DNA from 4 places in the Paenibacillus xylanilyticus genome. Region 4 is predicted to be linked to each of the others. Evidence: predicted binding sites of a transcription regulator. Region 4 holds the regulator's gene; each other region holds the start of a gene.
What was found. The regulator Rex, encoded in region 4, represses fermentation and respiration genes when NADH is low (regulators of the CRP and FNR family bind a similar motif). The targets are predictions, from matches to a motif close to TTGTGAAATATTTCACAA.
Positions count from the first base shown of each region.

Region 1 (4,781 bases), 220 kb from region 4:
ATTGGATTTGCGGGTATCAGACTCTTTACCGAGCGCTTTAGGCACAATCGAGAATGTGTTGGAGATACCGTCCAGGCTGTGTTCGTAAGGCAATTTGGCTACAGAACCCAGAGATGCCAGTGCGCCTTTTTTGTCACGTCCATGCATCGGGTTAGCACCTGGAGCAAACGGTTCGCCTGCTTTACGTCCATCCGGTGTTGTACCGGTTTTTTTGCCGTAGACCACATTGGATGTGATGGTCAGTACGGATTGGGTTGGAATGGCATTGCGGTACGCTTTATGTTTGCGGATCATGCCCATGAAGCTCTCTACCAGTTCAACCGCGATGCTGTCGACGCTGTCTTCATTGTTACCGTAACAAGGGAAATCTCCTTCAATTTCAAAATCAACGGCGATTCCTTGCTCGTTACGAATCGGTTTCACTTTTGCATATTTAATTGCACTCAGGGAGTCGGCTGCAACGGACAGGCCGGCAATACCACAGGCCATGGTACGTACGATATCACGGTCATGCAGAGCCATCTCGATCCGTTCATAACTGTATTTGTCATGCATGTAGTGGATTACGTTAAGGGTATTCATGTACAGTTTAGCCAGCCATTCCATCATCGGTTTGAACCGTTTCATGACCTCATTGTAGTCCAATACTTCGCTTGTAATGGCTGGATATTCCGGTCCGACCTGTGCTCCGGATTTCTCGTCGCGTCCACCATTAATCGCATACAGCAGTGCTTTCGCCAGGTTGGCACGAGCGCCGAAGAACTGCATTTGTTTACCGATCTTCATGGCCGATACACAGCAGGCAATCCCGTAATCGTCTCCGTAGATTGGACGCATCAGATCATCATTCTCATATTGGATGGAGCTCGTTTCTATGGACACTTTGCTGCAATACTCTTTGAATGCTTCCGGAAGTTTGGTAGACCAGAGTACGGTCAGGTTTGGTTCCGGTGCAGGTCCCAGATTGTGCAGTGTGTGCAGGAAACGGAAGCTGTTTTTCGTTACGCGTGTTTCCCCGTTCACGGACATCCCGCCGATAGACTCGGTTACCCATGTCGGGTCACCGCTGAAGAGCTCGTTGTAATCCGGTGTACGCAGGAATTTGACGATCCGCAGTTTCATGACGAAATGGTCAACCAGTTCCTGAGCCTGTTCTTCAGTCAGGAGGCCTTCCTGCAGATCACGTTCAATGTAGATATCCAGGAATGAAGATACACGTCCAAGGGACATCGCAGCACCGTTTTGCTCTTTAATCGCAGCAAGGTAACCGAAGTACAGCCATTGGAACGCTTCTTTTGCCGTGGTAGCCGGCAGGGAAATATCGAAGCCATGCATTTCGCCCAGCTGCTTCAATTCCTGCAGAGCCCGGATTTGTTCGGATAACTCTTCACGCAGACGGATGACATCTTCATCAATGACATCCACTTCAAGAGCGTTCAGCTCTCCTTTTTTGGCGCGGATCAGGAAGTCCACCCCGTACAGAGCAACCCGGCGGTAATCGCCAATGATGCGGCCGCGGCCGTAAGCATCAGGCAGACCCGTAATGATGCCAGCTTTGCGCGCTGCGCGCATCTCGGATGTATATGCATCGAATACACCCTGATTATGTGTTTTGCGAATATTAGTAAATATATCAATGACTTCTTGAGGCATTTCGAAGCCGTAAGCCTGACATGCATCAATCATCATGCGGATTCCGCCTGTTGGCTGAATGGAACGTTTGAATGGAGCATCGGTTTGCACACCGACGATCTGTTCTTTGGATTGATCCAGGTACCCTGGTTGGTGAGACACGATCGTTCCCGGAGTGTTTACGTCCACATCCAGTACACCGCCGTTATCGCGTTCTTTTTTGGTCAGATCAGATACGATGTCCCACAGGTCTTTGGTGTTCTGTGTTGCCCCTGCGAGAAATGCTTCATCCCCGTAATACGGAGACAGGTTGTGTGCCAGAAAATCATTCACATCCACGGATTTGGTCCATGTGCCTTTCGTAAAGTTTCTCCAGCCTGTTTGTTGTTTTACGTCTTTTTCGATCACCGACATAGTAATCCCTCCACAAATTTGGATTTCCGGACACATGACAGGGTGCAAGCAAAATCGTCTCATCTGTGCCCAGAGCCGCGATTAATGTGAACTTTTTCACATATCAGCCGGAACACGTTCTCTCTACATGGGAACCGGAACCGCGGGATGGATGTTTTTCTTACATTTTCAGTATACGTCTTGCGGGTTTCACCATCTGTGATTTTTATCACAAAGTTAGTGAACTTCCTCACTCCACCTGCTGATGTGTCTCATTGACGAATGCTTAATCCACATGGTCACTACGCGGGCAGAACAACTTCCGATCGCTGTTATCCCCGGATTTTTTTATTTTTAATTTTTCAAAGGTGAACATCCGGTGATAAAGGCGAGCGCTTCGCTTCTTCAGTTTTTTCTGCCCTCTCCGTTATTGTGTGAATACCAAACCGTTCAACGGATCCTCAAAGGATTCCGTCATCGACAAAAAGACGGCAATCGGGGCTCCCCTCCCGGGGAACCCTCAACCTATTGCCTAAATCCTGTTGCTATAATTGTTTATTCGAATCGTCCGTAGAAGGCATTGCGGTAAACGTCCGCCAGTTCAGTCACCAGCGGCAGTTTCGGATTGGCGGTTGTACATTGGTCTTCGAAAGCACGATCGGCCAGATAATCCACATGAGCTTCAAAGTCCTTGGCATTAAATCCGATTTCCTGGAACGATTCCTCAATACCGAGTGTTTTGTTCAGTTTGCGGATTGCATTGATGAGGCTGTTCACCCCTTCTTCTGTAGTACGTGCTGGCAATCCCAGAATCCGGGCAATTTCAGCATACCGCTCATCTGCTACAAAGTGCGAATATTTCGGGAATGAGGCAAATTTCGTCGGTTTTTTCGCGTTATAACGAATGACGTGCGGCATCAGAATTGCATTGGTACGTCCATGTGCGGTGTGATACTGTCCGCCCCATTTGTGCGCCAAGCTGTGGTTAATGCCCAGGAACGCGTTAGCGAAAGCCATACCGGCAATCGTCGAAGCATTATGCATTTTCTCACGTGCCAGTTTATCCCCTTGCAGCGCCGATTGCTCCAGGTATTGGAATACCAGCTGAATGGCTTTGATCGCCAGACCATCCGTGTAATCATTGGCCATAACCGATACATACGCTTCGATAGCATGAGTCAGTACGTCCATACCTGTATCTGCAACGGCTGTTTTCGGCAGTGAATAGACGAATTCAGGGTCCACGATGGCTACATCCGGAGTCAGCTCATAGTCTGCCAGTGGATATTTGGTGTTGCCCAGATTTTTATCTGTGATTACGGCAAACGATGTTACTTCCGATCCTGTACCCGACGTTGTAGGAATCGCTACGAATTTTGCTTTTGATCCAAGGCGTGGGTATTTGTAGATCCGTTTACGGATATCCATGAATTTTTGCTTCAGATCGTTGAAGTCCGTGTCCGGATATTCGTAGAACAACCACATGGCTTTGGCAGCGTCCATTGGTGATCCACCACCAAGAGCGATAATGCAGTCAGGCTGGAAGCGGCGCATCATTTCCGTACCACGGTCTACCGTTGTGGTTGATGGATCCGGCTCTACATCCGAGAATACTTCGATTGCGACCGGCATTTGGCGTTGACGCAGGTAATGCTCCACTTTTTCCACATAGCCCAGTTTGACCATCATGGCATCCGTAACGATGGCTACGCGAGTAATATCAGGCATTTTGGCCAGATACTGCGTTGCTCCTTTTTCGAAATACACTTTGTTCGGCACTTTGAACCATTGCATATTCACGGTACGGCGAGCCACCCTTTTCACGTTGATTAAGTTGACGGCAGTGACATTCGATGAGGTCGAGTTACGGCCATATGAACCGCATCCCAGGGTCAATGACGGCATGTTCGTGTTGTAGATGTCCCCAATGGCGCCGTGTGTGGATGGCGAATTCACGATAATCCGTCCCGTTTGCAGACGATCCGCAAATTTGCTTATCACTTCTTCGTTATTCGAGTGAATAACGGAGGAGTGACCCATGCCGCCAAAGGCAACCACTTCCGCAGCACGCTCAATCCCTTCAGCTGCCGTTTTTACTTTGTAACAAGCCAGTACCGGACTTAATTTCTCTGCAGACAGCGGGAACTTGGTGCCGACGCCCTCAATCTCTGCTACAAGAATTTTGGTGCCAGCCGGAACCTCGATACCACACATTTGCGCAATGGTTACTGCCGATTGACCGACAATCGCCGGGTTAACCGCACATTTCTCCGCATTGATGGCACCTGCAGTCAATTTCGCAGCTTCATCCTTATTGACGAAATAACAACCGTTCGCAATCATTTTCTTTTTCACCTGATCGAAGATCGGTTCTTCGATGATGACCGCTTGCTCGGAGGCACAGATCATACCATTGTCGAATGACTTGGACAAGATCAGATCCGTTACAGCCTGATTGATATCTGCCGTTTTCTCGATAAAGCAAGGTACGTTCCCTGGTCCCACGCCGAGTGCCGGTTTACCACAGCTGTACGCTGCACGTACCATTGCTGATCCACCTGTCGCCAGAATGAGCGCCACATCGTTATGATTCATCAGTGCATTCGTGCGGTCCATGGAAGGATCATCAATCCACTGGATACAGTCGGCCGGAGCACCATGCTTCACCGCGGCTTCGAGCAGAATTTTGGCGGCTTCACGGCTGCAGTTCTGAGCTGAAGGGTGGAACCCAAAGATGATTGGGTTACGTGTTTTGA
Region 1 covers NZ_CP044310.1:4,391,194-4,395,974, forward strand. Annotated here, with positions in the region: gene pflB (formate C-acetyltransferase) at 1-2,046, opposite strand, end outside; gene adhE (bifunctional acetaldehyde-CoA/alcohol dehydrogenase) at 2,581-4,781, opposite strand, start outside.
Region 1: a site for Rex is predicted at 2,131-2,148, ahead of pflB (formate C-acetyltransferase). Genes of this name have one in related genera too.

Region 2 (4,781 bases), 2.0 Mb from region 4:
CATCCAGTGCCAATTGGATGTGCTCAGCCACCTGCTGCTTGGTCTCCAGCGGCAGTCCGGGACGATCCCAGTTAATGCCGTGGCAGATGCCCAGACTGCCGGGCTTGTAGCTGATGGGCTGCCAGAGACAGCTGGCATAGATGACCGGGCCGCGAGCTGCAGCTGCCATCCGGGCAAAGGCTTCAGGCACATCATCCATATCGTAGGCGTATCCGAATACATCAATCTGCTCCGTACGTGTCTGAAATGCTTCATAATAAGACAACTGATGCACTTCGGGATTATGCCCCAGCTCACGGATCACACTGCACAGATCCAGAATATAACGTTCAAGCCCCCCTCCGAATACCCGTCCGAACTCCCGGTTGTATCCATCCGTGAAGCTGTGTGTCAAAATGCTGACCACACCCATCTCAATGCTCCTCCTTCCAGGGAACCAGCCGAGGTTCCGGGTCCAGGATGGATTCGTAATGTTCCAGACTGCCCCACTCGCCGCTGGGATCAATGCGTTTGTAACGCAGATACTTGCGAACCCGGTCTTCGAGGCTGCCCGCCCACCCCAGATGCTGTACTTTTAATTCCGTGCAAATGCCAGGCAATACCGAACTGGACATGGGGAGACGGGGAACATGATGGTTCTGCTGTGGGTAAAAGTAAGGATACTCCGGCATATAGCGGACAAGTGATGCCGTATGCCGTCTGTGCAGACCCCAAAGTTCGTCATCCCGGTAGTGGGTCCGTCCACCCCACATATCGTAGAATCGGAATGCCACCCAGTCTGCATGGTCCTGGTTGATCAGCTCGCGTATCGCTTCCTTGGCCTCCGTACTGTACAGTTCATCCGCATCGACGGACAGCAGCCAGTCCGGTGAAGTACTTACAGCTGCTTGCCATAACGCATTGCGGAGCCGCCATTCCTCTGCAAATAGAGGTTTCTCCAGGATTTCGAGCCGAATCACTTTTGGATAGGACCTGCATATGTCTGGTGTTCCATCGGTACTCGCATCATCCACGATAACGATCTCATCCACGAATTCACTCAGATCATGGAGTACTTCCTCGAGGTATCGTCCACGTTCGTTACGGACCTGCAGCATGGCAGTCAGTTTGTTTCCGTGACTTTTGCGGACACGGCGGATGGAAGAAGGTGTGGGGCTTGAACGCTCGCTTTCCACCTCATTGCTCTTCGAGTCCATCTGATGGTCTGCCAATGTTTCGGAAGAGGAGGGGGGAACTTCAGTCCGAATGTCAGACTGCATGCCCAGCCCCCGATTATGCTGCGTGCGCTTCTTCGGGTCCAGCATCACGGCACCTCCCCGAGCAGCTGCTGTACAGCGTGATCCAGCAGTTCCATCTCCACAATCCGTGCGAGAGCTTCCTCATTCTCCATCGCAGCTTCGAGAAACTGTCGCACTGCCCCGTGACGATCTCCCCGCAAGGCCATGGCAGTCCCTGATAACTCCTGATAATCCCTGCGGCTGGAACGGTCCTGAATATCTGCTGCATGGACCAGAGCCAGAGCATCCTCCACACATTCGGTCTCCTGATATATCCGGAACTTCCAATGCCGGGCGGTTTCTCCTCCAAGCGCATCCAATATCCCCAGCGCAGCACCGTAATCATCGTTTAACCGCAGCAGCTCTGCCTGCACAAGCTGATGCTCTCCCGCCTCCAGCCAGCGGCACAGCTGTTCATAGTGGTGCCGTTCCTGTTCGCTGCCTGCACTAATTCCGTAGACTTGCAGCGCAGATTCAACCTCTCCTGCTTTGACATGAATGGCCGATAGAAACCGATAGTGTGATTGTACACAATCACTTCGCCCGTTCATGATCGCATGTGTAAAGGCCTCCTTCAGGGATGCTGCTGCACGGGAGTCGTCCAGCAAATATTCATAGGCTGCCAGCAAAAAGGAGATCGTCTCATGCGGCCCCGTTTTGGAACGGAGCTGGCGGTAATAGTCTGCACGCATGCTGCACTGGAGCGGAGTGATGGTGTCCGGTGCCTCGGTCACGGTTTGTCTGAGGGCATGAAGAAAAAGAAGCTCATAATCTCTTAGCGGAACTTCGAGATCATCCTTGTGTATGGAGCCAGCCGGAGCCTTGTCTTCACCGCCCAGCCAGACCGTGCGGACGCCCTGAAAGGCAAGCTTCATATACCGTGTTTCCGAAGACGTGCCGATCAGATCGGCAGTACCAACCAGTCTGGATATGCAGCTCTCCCACAGCGGAGAGCTTGCTTCATCGCCCGCCGGCTCGGGAAGAAGCACAATGCTGATCTTCGGTTGCATCGATTGAACTGCTGTAAGCCAGTAGGGGTGTGCAATGACAGCTGCGGTGTGATTTTGCTGGAGCAGAATCTCAGCTTCTGGCAGGGTGATTACTGAAATGGCCGGGGGCATATCTTCAGAACGTTCCTGACTGCTTACATATAAGACTTCTCCCTCGGCCGAGAGCAGGGCAGCGATGTCCGGATAAGGAAAAGTGGACCATCCCCCTTTGCGGGGAAAAAGAATATACCGATTGGGAGGACATTTGCTGTCATCCTCAGTTGACGCTGTTTTCCCGTTGATCTCCGGTACCCATTCGGGCTTATCCATAGGTCATCACCTCACTTTGAATGCATTCAATCGTTCGGCCTCCGCTTCCGGAGGTGTTCCATCTCTCCACATCATATGTACAGCCCTTAAGGCACTTCGCATGATATGTCTGACTCTAGCATATGGGCATGTTGTGCCAAACATGAGCAACTTCCCTGAATAGACGAAGCAGATAAGCCGCATATTCGGCTGAATTTTATCCAATGTGTGACCATCGTCACATTTTTTTCGCAATTCTGACGTAGATTGTGATAATTGTCACATGTACCAAATAGGCAATCTGGCACAATACGTTCATCACGTATTTGGCGGACAGATAGACAGCGAAGGTGCAGCTTCCATGCCAAATGCAAATCACTGCGATGTAAACAGAAAGAAGGGGTAACGATGGATCCGATTATGTTATCGCGTATCCAATATGCACTCACAACGATCTTCCATTTCTTTTTTGTACCGCTGTCCATCGGTCTTGTGCTGCTGGTAGCCATTATGGAGACGTTGTACGTAGTCAAGGGCAAGGAGATTTACAAAACGATGGCCAAGTTCTGGGGCAAGCTGTTCCTGATTAACTTTGCCGTCGGGGTCGTGACAGGTATTCTGCAGGAGTTCCAGTTCGGCATGAACTGGTCCGAGTATTCACGCTTTGTCGGGGATGTGTTCGGGGCGCCACTGGCGGTTGAAGCCTTACTGGCGTTTTTTATGGAGTCTACATTTATCGGGCTCTGGATTTTCGGGTGGGACCGGTTATCCAAAAAGGTGCATCTGGCCTGTATCTGGCTCGTATTTGTCGGCACATTCTTGTCCGCACTGTGGATTCTGGCAGCCAATTCATTCATGCAGCATCCGGTCGGTTTCGAGATTAACAACGGCCGTGCCGAGATGAATGATTTCCTCGCCCTGCTTACCAATGGTCAGCTGCTGGTTGAATTCCCGCATACGATCTTTGGCGCATTAATGACAGGGGCTTTCGTGGTAACCGGCATCAGTGCGTACAAATTGATGAAAAAGCAGGATGTGGAGATTTTCCGCAAATCGTTCAATATCGCCATCATCATTGGTCTTGTTTCCTCATTCGGTGTGGCATTCTCGGGACACTTCCAGGCGCAATATCTGGTGGAGACGCAGCCGATGAAAATGGCAGCCAGCGAAGGAACCTGGACAACAACGGAAGATCCTGCGCCGTGGACGGTCATCGCAGCAATTGATCCGGACAAACAGGAGAACTCCGGTGAGATCAAGATTCCCGGATTGCTCAGTTATCTATCCTACAGCAAATTCTCCGGCAGTGTTCAAGGCATGAAAGAACTCAATGCCGAGTATCAGCAGACATATGGGCCAGGGAACTACATCCCGCCAGTGCGGACGACGTTCTGGAGCTTCCGCATCATGATTGCTGCGGGTGGTTTAATGATTGTACTCGCCCTGTACGGTACATTGCTGGCGATGCGCAGGAAGCTGGAGGTAGCTGGAACATGGTTTATGCGCCTGATGGTTTTTGCCATCTCCCTGCCTTTCATCGCCAATACGTCGGGCTGGATTATGACGGAGGTGGGACGGCAGCCGTGGACGGTATTCGGATATATGACGACCGAAGCAAGTGTATCGCCTAACGTAAGCGCAGGCCAGATTCTGTTCTCTACCATTGCGTTTACGGCGGCTTACACGGTTCTGGGCATTGTTATGGTCTATCTGTTCGTTCGTGAGATCAAGGCAGGTCCGCACGCAGTAGATAAGCCGGAGGAACACGATGAATCGGCCGATCCGTTCGGCATGGATGGGGGGTATTCCGTTGTCACTAAGTGAGCTTTGGTTTCTGTTGATCGCTGTATTGTTTGTCGGTTTTTTCTTTTTGGAAGGCTTCGATTTTGGTGTGGGAATGTCCACAGGCCTGATTGCCAGATCAGATCGTGAACGTCGTACCCTGATCAACTCCATCGGTCCGTTCTGGGATGGAAACGAGGTCTGGCTAATCACGGCAGGCGGCGCAATGTTCGCTGCTTTTCCGCATTGGTATGCCACCTTGTTCAGCGGTTTTTACCTGCCGCTTGTAGTTGTATTACTGGCATTGATCGGCCGTGGAGTCGCTTTTGAATTCCGGAGCAAGATGAAGCAGCAGCGCTGGCGCAAAACATGGGATATCATCATTGTCGTCTCAAGCAGCCTCCTGCCATTTCTGTTCGGGGTT
Region 2 covers NZ_CP044310.1:6,136,824-6,141,604, reverse strand. Annotated here, with positions in the region: gene F4V51_RS27405 (glycosyltransferase family 4 protein) at 1-412, opposite strand, end outside; gene F4V51_RS27400 (glycosyltransferase) at 414-1,304, opposite strand; gene F4V51_RS27395 (hypothetical protein) at 1,304-2,596, opposite strand; gene F4V51_RS27390 (cytochrome ubiquinol oxidase subunit I) at 2,984-4,399, shown strand; gene cydB (cytochrome d ubiquinol oxidase subunit II) at 4,344-4,781, shown strand, end outside.
Region 2: a site for Rex is predicted at 2,843-2,860, ahead of F4V51_RS27390 (cytochrome ubiquinol oxidase subunit I). Genes of this name have one in related genera too.

Region 3 (4,781 bases), 1.8 Mb from region 4:
GTTTAGCTTCATTAGTGAATGTATTCACAAACAATTAACAAACAATTAACAAGAGAGTATACCATTGTCGTTTTTAAATTCTAGGAATCAAGCGCAGCAATCTAATACATGAAGCACGGTTTATATTTTATAACTTCAAGGGGGACCTTTATTATGAAAATCGCAGTTATCGGATGTACACATGCAGGAACCGCAGCCATCATCAACACCGCCAAATTGTACCCGGATGCTACCATCACGGTATATGAGCGCAATGATAACATTTCCTTCCTATCTTGCGGTATTGCCCTTTATGTAGGCGGGGTTGTGAAGGATCCGGATGGACTGTTCTACTCTTCGCCAAACCAGCTGGCTGAGCTGGGTGTAGTCACCAAGATGCTGCATGAGGTTACAGCAGTGGATGCCGCGAATCATAAACTTCAGGCTAAAAACCTGAAGACAGGGGAAGAATTTGAAGATACGTTCGACAAACTCATCGTGACAACAGGTTCATGGCCTGTCGTTCCAAAACTTGAGGGGATCGAGATGGAGAACATCTTGCTCTGCAAAAACTATAACCATTCCAATACGATCATCGAAAAAGCCAAAGAAGCCAAACGCGTTACCGTTGTCGGTGCAGGGTACATCGGTATTGAACTGGTTGAAGCATTCCAAATGAACGGTAAGGAAGTCACCTTGATCGATAGTGTGGACCGGATTCTCAATAAATATCTGGACCCCGAGTTTACAGATGCCATTGAGGACACACTGACTGAACGCGGGATCAAGCTTGCACTGGGTCAGACTGTACAGAAATTCACCGGAGAGAATGGCAAGGTAACGAAGGTCATCACATCGAAGGGTGAATTCGAGACAGACCTCGTAATCCTGTGCATCGGTTTCCGTCCGAATACCGAACTGCTCAAAGGGCAGGTGGATATGCTGCCGAACGGCGCAATTATCGTCGATAAATATATGCAAACAAGCCAAAAAGACGTATTCGCTGCAGGTGACAGCTGTGCCATTCACTATAATCCAACAGGCAAGGCTTCTTACATTCCACTGGCAACCAATGCGGTAAGAATGGGTACCTTGGTAGCTCGTAACCTGGTTCGTCCAACAACGCCGTACATGGGTACACAAGGGACATCAGGAATTAAAATTTACGACCAGAATATTGCAGGTACAGGATTGACCGAAACATCTGCTACAGATGACGGGCTGGTGGTGGAAGCTGTAACGCTTGAAGATGCTTATCGTCCGGAGTTCATGCCAACGGCTGAGAAACTGCTGCTCAAAGTTATTTACGAGCAGGCTACACGCCGAATCGTCGGAGCACAAGTGATGTCCAAGGCGGATCTGACACAATCGATCAATACGATCTCGGTTTGCATTCAGAACAACATGACCGTAGATGAGCTCGCCTTCATCGACTTCTTCTTCCAACCGCATTACAACAAACCATGGAACTTCCTGAACTCGGCTGGTCTTCAGGCTTTGCCTCCGGTGGAAGTGAAAGCACCAGCGATGGTTTAAAATAAATAGGAATTCGAGAGCTGCCGCAGAAATGCGGCAGTTTTTTTATATAACTTGATGTAGTTGGTTCTGGAAATGGGTGCTATATTTAACAACAGGTAGAGGTCAACCGCAATAGATATGAACATGAAGGAGAGGTTCACAACATGCTTACAGATACAGTATCCGAGCTCAAAGTTCTGCTGCAATCCGTACCCCGTTCGTTTCTTGCACTGAATCCAATTGAACTTGTACAGCCACGCATGGAAGGGAAATGGTCGCGTCTTCAGATTCTGGGTCATTTATGTGATTCGGCTCTTCATAACGTAAGCCGGTTTGTCCAAATGCAGCATCAGACTGAATCATTGTTTATAACACCTTATCATCAAGACCAATGGGTAGAGAGCCAACAATATATAAGTGCACCGATTGAAGAGGTGTTAAATCTCTGGATCAGTCTGAATCAGTCTGTCATTCGTGTTCTATCCAGCATGCCGGAGACAGGGGAATCACCAACGTGCATATTACCGGATGGAAGTGTGGTTACGATGGAATGGCTGGCACAAGATTACGTCCAGCATCTGCAGCACCATCTGCAGCAAATTTTTGGTGAACATCATCACCTGGGAACAGAATAAGTAACCAAGCAGCTGTACTCAAGCAAGAGAGCACGGAAGCTGGAACAAGGGACTTTTAGGGCTTTGTGATAAAAGTAACAAACTTGCCGAACCCTTCGCGATACAATGAACATATCAACGATGTAAGCTGATTTCGTTCATGAACAGTGAAGGAGAGGATGGCATGGCAGCTAAAACACCTCTTGAGGTTGCACAATATACGGTGAACACGGGGATGAAGAAAGGACAGAATCCGGTGTCCTCTGTGCTCGTTCTCAGTTTCCTGGCAGGGGCATTCATTGCGCTTGGGTTCCTGTTGGATATTCGCGTGATTGCCTCCGCGCCGGCGGAATGGGGCAGCTTGGTTAACCTGATCGGTGCAGCGGTATTCCCCGTGGGCTTGATCCTGGTATTGATTGGCGGGGGCGAACTGCTGACAGGCAACATGATGGCAGTACCGCTCGCCACACTGGCCCGTAAACTGTCCGTAGGCAGCATGCTGAAGAATCTTACCTTGGTCACGATCGGAAACTTTTTGGGTGCACTATTCGTGGCATATGCGTTCGGGCATGTACTTGGTCTCACAGGAGAAGGTGTGTATCTAACCAAGGTTGTGGATATGGCGGGACACAAGCTGCATGACGGCTTTTTGCAGGCGTTTATATCCGGAATCGGGTGTAACTGGCTGGTAGCCCTGGCGGTGTGGCTGTCTTACGCTTCGGATACGATGAGTGGCAAGGTGCTCGGCATCTGGTTTCCGACCATGGCCTTTGTCGCTATTGGCTTCCAGCACGTGGTTGCCAATATGTTTCTTATTCCGGCTGCCATCTTCGAAGGGCACTACTCATGGGGGCAGTACATCATGAACTTCATCCCGGTATGGCTCGGTAATCTGACGGGAGGCGCATTGTTCGTTGCTGCTGCCTACTGGATGGTGTACCTGCGGAAGGCGGAACCCGAGGTCAAACCGGTTGTTCAGACAGTAGAGCCGGAAGCCAGACCGATGTGGAGCAAACAGGCATAATCGCTCCCACATTTTCCACTGAATATATTAAAGCGATCCCCTACTGCCATGAGTTAGCGGTGTATGTTATACCGTAAGCCGGCGAAGATGGGATCGCTTTTTTTACAGACAAAATAAATTCGCCATGACAAGGTTCGGGGGAACGAAACCTGTTCATGGCGAATTTCGGGAGTGGTCCATGATATGGCATGAGGAGGAAGTGGGGAAACACTAACCTAATGCCTTGCTTTTAATTTACCCCTGAATTTCGAGGATGAATCATGGAGCCAAAACTTTTTTTGGATTATAGGCATCAAGCCTGAGCGCACAAAACATGACTGTTCTCTTTACGTCATAACCTCCAAAATTATATGATGTAAGGATAGATTTAAATGGGGAGGACTTGTACATATGATCGATCAGGAAAATGGCGTGTTTCCGGCGGTTTGCCCGCTTGACTGCCCGGATACTTGCGGCCTGCTGCTTCATAAGGAGAACGGAAAAATCGTGAAGGTGGCGGGCAACCCTGACCATCCGATTACGAAAGGTGCCATCTGCAATAAAGTCAGAAACATGGCTGAGCGGATATATCACCCCGAGCGGCTGCAATATCCAATGAGACGTGTCGGCGCAAAAGGCGAAGGCAAGTTCGAACGTATAAGCTGGGATGAAGCTATCCATGAGATTACGGGAAAATTCAAATCTATATCCGCGAAGTATGGATCCGAGAGTATCCTGCCGTACAGCTTCTACGGCAACATGGGGATCCTTGGGGTAGACGGGATGGACCGTCGTTTCTTCAATGCGCTTGGTGCAAGTATGCTGGAGCAAACGATCTGTAATGCGGCCGGGAATACCGGATGGAAATATACGATGGGCGCCAATCGGGGGACTGTGCCCGAAGATACGGAGCATGCGGACCTGATTTTGGTCTGGGGAGGCAACATTGTAAGTACAAACATGCACCAAGTTGTCCTGGCTGAAAAAGCCCGCAAAAAAGGTGCCCAAATCGTGGTCATTGATGTTCACCGGAATCGTACAGCTCAATGGGGAGACTGGTTTATTCCGCTCTATCCGGGGACAGACAGCGCACTCGCACTGGGACTGATGAATGTACTGTTTGACCGGGGCCTGACGGATGAGGCCTTTATGCAAAAGTATACTGTGGGTCATGAGGCACTGCGTGATCATGTCCGCGACTATACCCCTGAACGGGTCGCTCGTATTACGGGTGTACCGGAAGCAGATATCGTGAAGCTGGCTGAGCTGTATGGAAACGCACAGGCGGCACATATTCATATCGGCAACGGTCTTCAGCACCATGACAACGGAGGCATGAACGTGCGAAGCATCGCCTGTCTGCCTGCCATCACGGGACAATGGCTGAAGCGAGGCGGCGGAGCCGTGCGCACCAATAGCTATGCGAGCACCAATAGCGATGCGCTGGAGCGCCCTGAGCTTCGGAGCAACCCGGAAGCACGGGTTGTGAACATGAACCGGATTGGCGAAGCATTGCTGGAAGACCAGCAGCCGATCCGGGCGTTGATGGTCTACTGCAGCAATCCACTGGTGGTGGCACCGGATACCGAGCGGGTGGAGCGAGGTTTTGCACGGGAAGATCTGTTTACCGTTGTGCATGATCTGTTCATGACGGACACGGCCAAGTA
Region 3 covers NZ_CP044310.1:5,984,108-5,988,888, reverse strand. Annotated here, with positions in the region: gene F4V51_RS26745 (FAD-dependent oxidoreductase) at 154-1,515, shown strand; gene F4V51_RS26740 (DinB family protein) at 1,662-2,132, shown strand; gene F4V51_RS26735 (formate/nitrite transporter family protein) at 2,296-3,135, shown strand; gene F4V51_RS26730 (molybdopterin-containing oxidoreductase family protein) at 3,526-4,781, shown strand, end outside.
Region 3: a site for Rex is predicted at 2,196-2,213, ahead of F4V51_RS26735 (formate/nitrite transporter family protein). Genes of this name have one in related genera too.

Region 4 (4,781 bases):
ATGAACGGGAAGCTAACCCACTTGAAGGTGTAAGTTTTGAGCAGTACATGGATCAGGTACGGGCCAATCTGCAGGATACACTGGATCACTATGAAGAACGCGAGGCACAGACACAGATGTTCAGCAGTGTAAGGCAAGCGCTGGACGAGGAAAAGCATTTGTTAATTGAAGCAGGTACGGGTACGGGGAAATCCCTCGGGTACTTGCTGCCCGCCATATATGAAAGTGTGAAGCAGGAACGAAAAGTAATGGTTAGCACGCATACCATCAACCTGCAGGAACAGCTTCGGGAGAGGGATATTCCGCTGCTGACCAAAGTGGTGCCTTTTCCGTTTAAGGCCGCCGTGTTCAAAGGTCGGGGACACTACCTGTGTCTACGGAAGTTTGAGCACAAGATCAACAAGCGTGAGTTTGCTACACCAAAAGAAGATTATTTTACAGCCGCTCAAATGATTGTGTGGCTCACCCAGACAGAGACTGGAGATGACGAGGAGCTTAACCTCAGTGCACGCGGTGGGGACTTCTGGGAAACAGTACAGAGCGAATCGGAATCGTGCCTTGGACGTTCTTGTCCGTGGTTCAGGAAGTGCTTCTACCACCGGGCGAAGCATGAAGCAGGATTGTCCGATATTGTCATTACGAATCATTCCAAATTGTTTACGGATGTAAAAGCCGCTCATCAGCTGCTCCCTGCTTACGAAAGTCTTGTTATTGATGAGGCTCACCATCTCGAGGATGTGGCGGGTAAGCACTTGGGTCTTCACATGAAATACTTCACGTTGGTTCATACCCTGACCCGATTGTTTAAGGATAGTCGGAACGGTCAGCTTCCCATGCTGCGTACACAGCTGGCCGGGCATGAAAATTCGGTGCAGTGGGGCTCGGTCATTGACCAGATGTTCCCGCTTGCTGTTGAAGTCAAAGAGATGTGGGATCGTTTGAGCGATGCCTTGTTTAGCCTTCTGCCTGAGCGGAGTGATGCTTCTCCGGGGGAAACGGGGCAATTTTCCCTCAGACTGAAGCCTTCAATGAAACCGGCGAAGTGGCAGGAGCTGCAGGATTATGAAAACCAGATTTATGTTACACTGGGGGACTTGATCCGCAAGGGAGACAAGCTGCTTCTTGAAGTGAAAGAAGACCAGGACGACTATCAATCGGATAGCTTGATCACGGACATTACAGGTCTGCTTAAGGATTTGGCGACGCTCAAAGAAAACCTTCGTTTCTTCATGCGAATGGATGATGCCAAAACCGTATACTGGATGGAGGCAAGCGGCCAATTCCGCAGCAAATCACTGCAGCTGTATGCCGTTCCTGTCGATGTCAGTGCACAGTTGAAGGACATGTTCTTCGATAAAAAGAAAAGCGTTGTCCTTACTTCGGCTACGCTCTCGGTCGATAAGTCATTTCAGTTCATGATTGAACAGCTTGGCTTGCAGGAAGCAGCCGATAATAACCGTTTGCTGACGTCCATGCTGCCGTCGCCATTCCGTTATAGGGATCAAGCTTTGCTGGTCATCCCTCGTGATTTCCCAAGCGTAAAAGGCAGTGTGGGGGATGCACACTTTGTCGACATGCTTGTACGATCTCTGGCCGAAACGGCTATTGCGACAAGGGGCCGCATGATGGTGCTCTTTACTTCATACCGAATGCTGCGCCAGGTTTACGACCCATTAAAAGAAGCGCTGTCGGGTAACGATATTTCGCTGCTCGGTCAAGGCGTGGATAGTGGCAGTCGTTCCAAGTTAACACGCAGGTTCCAGGATGCAAAAGCAACCGTTCTGCTGGGCACCAGCAGTTTCTGGGAAGGGGTAGATATCCCTGGCGAGGCGCTAACCTGTCTGGCCATTGTGAGATTGCCCTTCCAGCCACCGAATCATCCGCTTGTCGAGGCGAAGAGTGAACTGCTGCAGGAACAGAAAAAGAATCCGTTTATGAAGCTGTCTGTTCCACAGGCCGTCATTCGTTTCAAGCAGGGATTCGGCAGGCTTGTACGTACGGCCAAGGATCGGGGCATTGTCATCGTTTACGATACAAGGGTAATTGAGTCATATTACGGAAAGTATTTCCTATATTCATTACCCGGTCCCAAAATGGAACATATGCTGACTGAACAGATGGTTCCACGGATTAGCGAATGGCTGGAAACACCAGCACAGGATGAAACTACGGCGAATTAGGGATGACTTCGTTGCGTAATAAGGGCTTCTCGCTGTAAACTTTATTAGAGTGTGATTCATTCTTGTAGCACTTTTAACTTTATATTTCATAAGGCATCTTGCATAATTTCATTCGGAGACGAAAACGGTTATGCGGGATGCTACATTTTTATTTATCTATCGTGGCCTTGGTAAGGGGGAGTATGTAATGAAATCAGATAAAATTTCGGAAGCTGTGGTACGCAGATTGCCTGTTTACTTACGTTATTTGAGTGAACTGCATCAACGTGAGGTAGGCACGGTGTCATCACAGGAACTGGGACTACGCCTGGATCTTAATCCTGCGCAGATTCGCAAAGACCTTGCATACTTTGGGGACTTCGGTCGCAAAGGCATTGGATACGACGTCTCGTATCTCATTGAGAAAATCCGTCATATTTTGAAAATTGATCAGCAAATTAATGTTGCTCTGGTCGGGGCTGGTAACTTGGGACATGCATTGTCCAACTACAATGCCTATCTGAAAGACAACATGAAAATTGTTGCTGTTTTCGATGCATACGGTCCTAAGATCGGCAGTCAGATTAACAGCCTGAAGGTTCAGCCCATGAATGAACTAACGGATTCGGTCAAAAAAGATAATATTCGTATTGGCATCATTACCGTTCCGGATACCGAAGCTCAGAACGTAGCCGATCAGCTCGTGGAATCCGGCATTGAAGCGATTCTGAACTTTGCACCAACCATCTTGAAAACACCACCGCACGTCCGTATTCATCATGCTGATTTTACAACGGATCTGCTTAGCCTGGCTTATTATCTGGAGAACGGAAAGGACGACGAGGAAGATGACGACAAATAGATGGGTAATTCATAACGGCAAATTTGCTGTAAACAGTGGTACGGAATGGACTGTGGTTCAAGGGTATATGGTCGTTGAAGACGACAAGATTGTGCATATTGGTGAGACACTGCCGGATGGAGATGAGAGCCTGCCAAAGGTTGATGGCAAAGGACTGGTCTTTTTGCCGGGTCTGATCAATACGCATGGTCACGCAGCCATGTCGCTTCTGAGAGGTCACGGGGACGATCTGGCCCTGCAAGTATGGCTTCAGGAGAAAATGTGGCCTATGGAGGCGAAAATGACGTCTGAGGACGTGTATTGGGGCACATCCCTTTCTGTATTAGAAATGCTGAAAGGCGGAACGACGGCATTCCTGGATATGTATGATCATATGGACCAGGTGGCAAAAGTGGTTGAACAATCCGGTATTCGTGCCGCATTGGCACGTGGTGTCATTGGTCTGTGTTCCGAAGAAGAGCAAATGCGCAAACTGCAGGAATCTGCTTCGTTTGCACGTGAGTGGAACGGACAGGCTGGTGGTCGAATTACGACGATCATCTCACCGCATGCTCCGTATACTTGCCCTCCGGATTACATAGAGAAGCTGGTACAGGTTGCACATGATCTGGATCTGCCGCTGCATACCCATATGTCGGAAACCCTTCGCGAAGTCGAACAGAATGTAACGGATTATGGCCTGCGTCCGGTGGCACATCTGGAAAAGCTCGGTTTCTTCTCTCGTCCTTCTCTCGTAGCTCACGCCGTACATTTGAATGATGAGGAGATTGAAATTCTGGCACGCCATGATGTAGCGGTCTCTCACAATCCGGGAAGCAACCTGAAGCTTGCTTCGGGTGTTGCGCGTGTTCCGGATCTGCTGAAAGCTGGAGTAACCGTATCTCTGGGAACAGACGGGCCTGCAAGCAACAACAACCTGGATATGTTTGAAGAGATGAGACTGGCTGCTTTGATTCATAAGGGCGTATCCGGTGACCCAACAGCGGTTCCAGCGGGAGAGGCACTGCTGCTTGGAACGGGGTATGGTGCCAAATCCATCTTCCTGAACAATACGGGAGCACTTCAAGTAGGCATGAAGGCTGATTTCATTGCGCTAAATATTGAACAAGCACACTTCTATCCGCATACGGATCTGATCTCACATACCATTTACTCGGCTTCGGCCAAGGATGTGGAGCATGTATGGGTTGACGGCCAACAGCTGGTGAAACATGGTGAATGTCTTACTATGGATGAAGAGCGCATTCTGCGCGAGTCTCAACTTGCATTTGACGGACTGCTCGCCCGTTAATTTCAGAATAGCAGCAGCGTCATAGGGGAAAGGAAGTTCGGCTTTTGAAAAGAAAAAAGAAATGGATCTGGATCTCGCTGCTTATCCTGGTTTTGATTTTGTTTGGACTACAGCGATTCTACGTCTATGTTACCCAGGACCAGCGCAACGAAGAAGCGCTAGCTATTCAGGCGGCGCAGGAGCAGCTCGGGATCACTTCTTATGAGGATCTACGAAAATACGTCTGGGGTCAAAAAGAAGGCGAGGATAACATTTACTGGACGATGATGGCCAAAAATAAAGACAATCAGGACATCGCCGTCTGGGTTAAGTTTGATGCAACCAATAAACCGGTCACAGGAAGCAATGCTGTGCACAGTGAATTGCTGCAGAACGGGTTATCGGAAGCACAAGTTCGCAATCGATTCAGCTCAGAAGTACCGGGCGGAGAGATCAAACGAATTATGCCTGGAGTCGTCAATGGTGTCTA
Region 4 covers NZ_CP044310.1:4,175,474-4,180,254, reverse strand. Annotated here, with positions in the region: gene dinG (ATP-dependent DNA helicase DinG) at 1-2,180, shown strand, start outside; gene F4V51_RS18395 (redox-sensing transcriptional repressor Rex) at 2,368-3,021, shown strand; gene F4V51_RS18390 (amidohydrolase) at 3,008-4,312, shown strand; gene F4V51_RS18385 (hypothetical protein) at 4,357-4,781, shown strand, end outside.